DNA from 3 places in the Streptomyces sp. NPDC048288 genome. Region 1 is predicted to be linked to each of the others. Evidence: riboswitches for the same ligand, from Rfam matches in the RefSeq annotation. Region 1 holds a riboswitch; each other region holds the start of a gene.
What was found. A riboswitch is a leader RNA that binds a small molecule or an ion and turns the genes downstream of it on or off. The one in region 1 is predicted to bind cyclic di-AMP.
Positions count from the first base shown of each region.

Region 1 (2,256 bases):
TCCGGCCTGGACATCGGCTTCCAGAGCCTGGTCCCGCACGCTCAGCCCGAACGGCCCGACGGTCACGAGGGGTCTCCTGTCTGCTGGTGTCCACTGGCGGTTACACGGTTTGTCGATAGGTCGCTGCCATCACTCAAGTCAGCGTATCCGGTCAGGTTTCGATCACCGAGGGCGCCCACCGTTACACCCCGGGCGCTATCGGATCACGACCGGTATGTTTTTGATCAGCTGATACGACCTGACATCCACTGACTTAACAGGAAGTGCTGGCGGTTGTCCCGAACCGCGGCATAGGCCGTGTCCCTGAGCGGCACCGCCGGGTCCGGGTCGGGCGGGTCCGGGTCCGGGTCGGGCGGGTCCGGCGGCAGAGTCGCGTCGGGGAGCGACCGCACCTCCTCCGGGCGACATCACCTGCCCGGGGGTACCCCTTCCGCCACCGGCGGAAGCCGACGGGCACACATCATGCCCGCCCGGGCCCCCTCCCGCGTTCACGGGACGGCCCACGAGGACCTCCGCACGGACGAGACCGACGCCACCTTCGGCACCTCCCACCACCGCGGACACTTCACCATGACAACGACCGGCCCCGCAGCGGGGGTTCCGCCTCATGGCGGACACGCACGCGCCGGAGGGGACCGGCCCACCACTCGGCACGACGTGACCAGGATCACGCACCCGCCGAGAGCGACCCTTCCCTTCATCGGGCGCGAGCGACCGGGGCATTCACCCCTAAAGTCCGAAATCATCCGCAATGCAAAAAGTCAGACTACATGCGAAATCACCCGTGACGCGGGTCACTTTCTCACCCCTAAAGGGGCATTTCGCACGAATGAGAATGGGTCCACTTTCGGCCCGACCCAGAGATGAGCGGATTCCAGGAAATCCCTCATGTCCGATTTGACTTAATTGCGGGTTCGTGAAGTAGGTCACGCGGGGTCAGATGCCACATATCACGTAAGGCGACCCTTCCTTCCCTTTCCCTGTGGGCGAGTTGAGGGTTGGCAACCGCAAAGGATCAAGCACCCCATACGTCGCAGATCAAGGTCAATCAGTTCTTTATGTGAATCTGACACTTGTTCCGGACATGTGCTCTCGCATACGTTCCCGCTCGCCGGGCGGACGCCGAATCCTGCCGCCGCCCGTCGTGACCCATTGACGAGTCCATTCGCACGGCAGGAGCGGGGGAACCAGGTAAGCCGCCGTACCGGGCGACCGACGTCATCGACGGACGTCGTACCGGAACGGCTAGGGGTGAAGTCGCCTCGCCTTCGGGCGGTGCGGCCGGGCACTCCCCGGGCCCGAACCCGACAGCTCACCTCGCAGGCGACGGAGAGGAACTTCGCCATGTCTGCTGCCGCTCAGAACCGCCGTCCCCGCCGTAACCGCATCGTCCGCGCGCTCGCCGCCGTCGGCACCGGCGCCGCCGTACTCGCCCTCCCGCTCATCGGGGCGACCGCCGCCTCGGCCGCCGTCGCCTCCGCCCCCACCGCCACGACGCCCTCGACGACCCTTGCCGGGTACCCGAACAACCTCGACGGCTGGATCCGGGAGTCGCTCGCGATCATGGCGGAGAGGCACATCCCGGGCACCTACAACGGCATCTACCGCAACGTGATTCGCGAGTCCTCCGGCAACCCGCAGGCGATCAACCTCTGGGACTCCAACGCGGCCAAGGGCATCCCGTCCAAGGGCCTGCTCCAGGTGATCGACCCGACGTTCAAGACCTACCACGTGGTCGGCACGTCGTTCGACATCTACGACCCGGTCGCGAACATCACCGCCGCCTGCAACTACGCCGCCGCGCGGTACGGCTCGATCGACAACGTCCACGGCGCCTACTGATCACCGAGGTTTGAGGCGGCCCGAGCCGCTTAATGGCGTCCGACGGCCTTATGGCCTCATGACGTCATGACCTCGTGGCCGTATGGGCAACAGCGTTACGGGAACAGTCCTTCGAGGACGACGGCGATTCCGTCGTCCTCGTTCGACAAGGTGATCCGGTCGGCCACCGCCTTGAGTTCGGGGTGGGCGTTGGCCATCGCCACCCCGTAGGCCGCCCAGTCGAACATGGGGATGTCGTTGGGCATGTCCCCGAAGGCGATGGCCTGTTCGGGGCTCAGTCCCAGATGGTCGGCGGCCAGCGCCAGCCCCGTCGCCTTGGTCACCCCGCACGGCTGGAGTTCGACGGTTCCCGGCCCCGACATGGTGACCGTGGCGAGCGACCCGACCACCGCGCGGGCGGTCGCCGCCAGCTCG
Region 1 is NZ_JBICZD010000003.1:673,140-675,395, forward strand. It holds gene ACGFZS_RS14435 (polyprenyl synthetase family protein) at 1-66, opposite strand, end outside; cyclic di-AMP (ydaO/yuaA leader) riboswitch at 1,144-1,339, shown strand; gene ACGFZS_RS14440 (transglycosylase SLT domain-containing protein) at 1,345-1,842, shown strand; gene ACGFZS_RS14445 (HAD family hydrolase) at 1,938-2,256, opposite strand, start outside.

Region 2 (2,256 bases), on a different contig from region 1:
GTCCTGCGCTCCGCCCCCGACGGCACCGGCGCCTCGATGCTCGCCATCAGCGGCTCCGTGGACACCCCGAACACCGGTCCCGCCCTCCAGGACCTGTGGACGGTGCTGCGCACCCTCGCCGCCGAGGGCCTGACGGACGCCGAGCGCGATGTGGCCGTGCAGAACCTCGTCGGCGTGGCGCCGCTCAAGTACGAGACGGCGGCGGCCGTCGCGGGCACCCTGGCCGACCAGGTCGATCAGCACCTGCCCGACGACTTCCAGGCCACGCTCTACCGGCAACTGGCCGCCACCGGCACCGTGGAGGCCACCGCGGCCGTCGTGAACGCCTTCCCGGTGGACCGTCTGGTGACCGTCCTCGTCGGTGACGCGGCACAGATCAAGGAGCCCGTCGAGGCCCTCGGGATCGGCACCGTCACGGTCGTCGCCGCCGAGTAGCCGGACGGCGGACACGCGCGCGTGCGAGGGCCCTGGTGACCGTGGTGTCACCAGGGCCCTTAAATGTCCGAATTGGGGCGGAGGTTGCCTGTCTGCCCTGTGGGATGCGCTACAAAAAACGTGATCCGTTTGGGCATTGAGAGCCCGCCCTCATAGGTTCTTCCGGGCTGTCCGTCAGGCAGTGCGCCGCGCCCGCGGCACCGGACAGCCATCGCCGAGTCCCCGTACGGCGCGAGCCAGGGGAGCCGGGGACCCACGTCGTCCCTGGGGTGAATCGGGCGCCCGCGCGAGCCGCGAGGGGGCCCGTAGGAGACCTTCCTGCTCCGAACCCGTCAGCTAACCCGGTAGGCGAGAGGGAAGGAAAGGACCAGCCTCTACATGGCGTTCATGTGCGCCTCCGGGAAGCACCGTCGTCCCGGCCGGGTGAAGCGCACCACCGCGCAGGCCGCCGGTATCGCGGCTCTCACCACCACCGGTGTCATCGGCACCGTCTCCGCAGCCCCGGCGCTCGCCGCCGAGAACTCCGTCGAGCAGACCGGCCTCACCCCGGTCATCACGGTCAGCGACACGGTCGCCGACCAGATCGACGCCCAGGCCGCCGCGCAGCAGGCCGCCGCCGACCGCAAGGCCGCCGAGGAGGCCGCGCGCAAGAAGGCCGTCGCGGAGGTCAAGAAGGAGCGCGCGGCCAAGGCGCGCGCCGCGCGGGAGGCCGAGCGCAAGCGGCTCAACGCCTTCGTCGCGCCGATCTCCGACTCGTACGTCTCCACCGGCTACAAGACCGGCGGCTCCCTGTGGTCCTCGGGTGCCCACACCGGCATCGACTTCCACGCCGCCAGTGGCACGGTCGTGCACGCGGTCGGCACCGGCACGGTCGTCTCCACCGGCTGGGGCGGGGCCTACGGCAACCAGATCGTCATCAAGATGGCCGACGGCATGTACACCCAGTACGGCCACCTGTCGTCCATCGGCGTCTCGGTGGGCCAGAAGGTCACCCCGGGCCAGCAGATCGGTCTCTCCGGGTCCACGGGCAACACGACCGGCCCGCACCTCCACTTCGAGGCCCGCACGACCCCCGAGTACGGCTCGGACGTCGATCCGGTCGCCTACCTCCGCAAGCACGGCGTGAACGTCTGACGCGGACGGTGTGAGCACCGCGAGATCTTCCGAAGCCCCGGCTCCCGAGCCGGGGCTTTCGCCGTTTTCGCGCCCTTGCTGTCCAAAATATATCCATGGAATCCGGCCCCCCGTCGGAAATTCCCGCTCATTGCAATAGAGTCACGGAACGGGCGCCACTCGGCGGCGTTTCACGGGGATTAAGACGGAGGTCGGTCATGCGTATTCCGGCGCACTCGGTATGCACGGCGATCCGGGACGACATCGTCGCGGGTGTCTACGAGCGCGGCAGCCGGCTCACCGAGGAACTCCTGGCCCGCCGCTACGGCGTCTCGCGCGTCCCCGTCCGCGAGGCCCTGCGCACGCTGGAGGCCGAGGGCTTCGTGGTCACGCGCCGGCACGCGGGCGCGTGCGTCGCCGAACCGAGCGAGCAGGAGGCCGCCGACCTGCTGGAGATGCGCCTGCTGCTGGAGCCGCTGGGCGCCTCCCGGGCCGCCCAGCGCCGCACCGAGGCCCACCTGAAGGTGTTGCGCGGACTCGTCAGGCTGGGCCAGGAGCGGGCCCGGCGGGGCAGCAGCGAGGACCTGCGCTCGCTGGGCGGCTGGTTCCACGAGACGCTCGCCCAGGCCACCGGCAGCCACGCCCTGACCTCGACCCTCACCCAGCTGCGGCACAAGATCGCCTGGATGTACGCCGTCGACGCGCCCG
Region 2 is NZ_JBICZD010000021.1:54,151-56,406, forward strand. It holds gene ACGFZS_RS46080 (M16 family metallopeptidase) at 1-435, shown strand, start outside; cyclic di-AMP (ydaO/yuaA leader) riboswitch at 638-801, shown strand; gene ACGFZS_RS46085 (M23 family metallopeptidase) at 814-1,569, shown strand; gene ACGFZS_RS46090 (GntR family transcriptional regulator) at 1,767-2,256, shown strand, end outside.
Region 2: it holds a riboswitch for cyclic di-AMP, as region 1 does, so the genes downstream of both, ACGFZS_RS46085 (M23 family metallopeptidase) here and ACGFZS_RS14440 (transglycosylase SLT domain-containing protein) in region 1, are expected to answer to the same signal.

Region 3 (2,256 bases), 200 kb from region 1:
CTTCGTGGCGTAGGAGGAGTCGGAGGACGAGGAGCCGCTGGAGGACGACGTCGACGAGGAGGACGACGAGGTGTCCTGCTCGGCCGCGGCAGCGGCGGCCGCCTGCTGCTTCGCGAGCTCCGCGGCCTTGCGCGCCGCCGCCTCCTGCTTCTGCTTCTCGATCTGGGCCAGCCGCGCCTTCTCCTGCGCCGTCAGCTTGGAGAGCAGCTCCCGCGCGGAGGCCAGTTTCGTCTGGACGGTGGTCTTGGCGGTCTTGAGGTCGTCCTGCGTCTCGGTGAGCGTCTCGAGGCTCTTGGCGGCCTCCTGCCGCTTCTTCATGGTCGCGGACTGCTGGGTGGCGTAGTCGTCGACCGCGTCCTTCTGGCGCGAGGTCAGCCGGCTCATCAGCTGCGTCTGGTCGAAGTAGTCCTGCGGACTGTCCGCGAGCAGGAAGGTCGCCGTGTCGGGGGCGCTGGCGCCGGTCCGGTACTGGGCCGCGGCGAACGACCCCAGCTCCTCACGCGCCTTGTTCAGCCGGTCCGTGCGCTTGGCCACGTCGTCGAGCAGGGTGTCGACCTGCTTGCGCTGCGTACCGGTCTTCTCCTTGGCCGCGTTGTACTTCTCGGTCGCCGACTCGGCCTGCCGGTAGAGGTCGTCGACCTTCTTCTCCACCTCCTCCATGCTCGGCTTGCCGTCCGCGGAGGGCGCGGCGTTGGCCGTCTGCGAGAGCAGGGCGACGGAGGTGAGGGCGGCGGTGGCCAGGGCGGGGGTGCGTATGCCTGCTACGCGCGTTCCCGAGGGGCGGGACTTGCGGTGCGACGCCAACGGAGGCGACTCCTTCCATGTTCCGCCTACCGAGTTAGCTGTCGGGTTCGGGCGGGTGGTTCGGAAGGGTTGCCCTACGGTCCCTCCCCGGGAGGGGAGTTGGGACCGATTCACCCCAAGGTCGGTGTGGGTCCCCGGCTCCGGACGCGCGAGGGCGTCCCGGACTCGGCGGAGGCCGTACGGCCCGGCGACGTTCGCCGGTGGGTGTCGTACGGCCTGACCGGCACGCTAGCCAACTCGTGTGGCCCGTGTGAAGGTTGATGTGCGATATGCCCGATACATTTTCGTGACCTTGGCGTTCGGGCGAGTTCGGGCCGGGTGATTCAGGGTGTTGTGGGCGATTTGCCGGGTGTTCGATGCGGCGGCTTCCGGACCCGCGTGGTCGCCCTCGGCCGCTCGCAGCCGCGCGTGACGTGCGCCGACCGGCCGTGACGGAGGGAATCCGTGCGGTCACCCGGGCGAGTTTTCGGGGTGGCGGCCGGTTGTCAGTGGGGCGGCCTAGACTCGGAGAGCGATGAGCAGCCTCTTTGACGACAGCTTCCTGGCGAGCCTCCAGCCCCCGCGCGGCCACGAGGAGGAACCCCCGCCGCCGCCCGAGGACGAGCACGTACCGGAGCCGATTCCGGACGACCTGTTCGGCGGGAAGTTCGACGCGCCCCCGGACCGGGACGCCCACTACCGCGACGGCGCCCCCCGCCCCGCCCTGGACGCGGCGGCGCTCCTGGACGGACTGAACGACAACCAGCGGGCGGCGGTCGTGCACGCCGGCTCCCCGCTGCTCATCGTGGCCGGCGCCGGCTCCGGCAAGACGCGCGTGCTCACCCACCGCATCGCCCACCTCCTCGGCGAGCGCCATGTCCACCCGGGCCAGATCCTCGCGATCACCTTCACCAACAAGGCCGCGGGCGAGATGAAGGAGCGCGTCGAGCAGCTCGTCGGCCCGCGCGCGAACGCGATGTGGGTGATGACCTTCCACAGCGCCTGCGTGCGGATCCTGCGCAGGGAGAGCAAGAAGCTCGGCTTCACCTCCTCCTTCTCGATCTACGACGCGGCCGACTCCAAGCGGCTGATGGCCCTGGTCTGCCGCGACCTGGACCTCGACCCCAAGCGCTACCCGCCGAAGTCGTTCAGCGCCCAGGTCAGCAACCTGAAGAACGAGCTGGTCGACGAGGAGGACTTCGCCGCCCGCGCGAGCGACGGCTTCGAGAAGACCCTCGCCCAGGCCTACGCCCTCTACCAGTCGCGGCTGCGCGAGGCGAACGCCCTCGACTTCGACGACCTGATCATGACCACGGTCAACCTGCTGCGCGCCTTCCCGGACGTCGCCGAGCACTACCGCCGCCGCTTCCGGCACGTCCTGGTCGACGAGTACCAGGACACCAACCACGCCCAGTACGCCCTTGTGCGCGAGCTGGTCGGCACCGGTGCGCCCGAGGAGACCACCCCGCCCGC
Region 3 is NZ_JBICZD010000003.1:469,228-471,483, reverse strand. It holds gene ACGFZS_RS13405 (NlpC/P60 family protein) at 1-804, opposite strand, end outside; cyclic di-AMP (ydaO/yuaA leader) riboswitch at 813-985, opposite strand; gene pcrA (DNA helicase PcrA) at 1,319-2,256, shown strand, end outside.
Region 3: it holds a riboswitch for cyclic di-AMP, as region 1 does, so the genes downstream of both, ACGFZS_RS13405 (NlpC/P60 family protein) here and ACGFZS_RS14440 (transglycosylase SLT domain-containing protein) in region 1, are expected to answer to the same signal.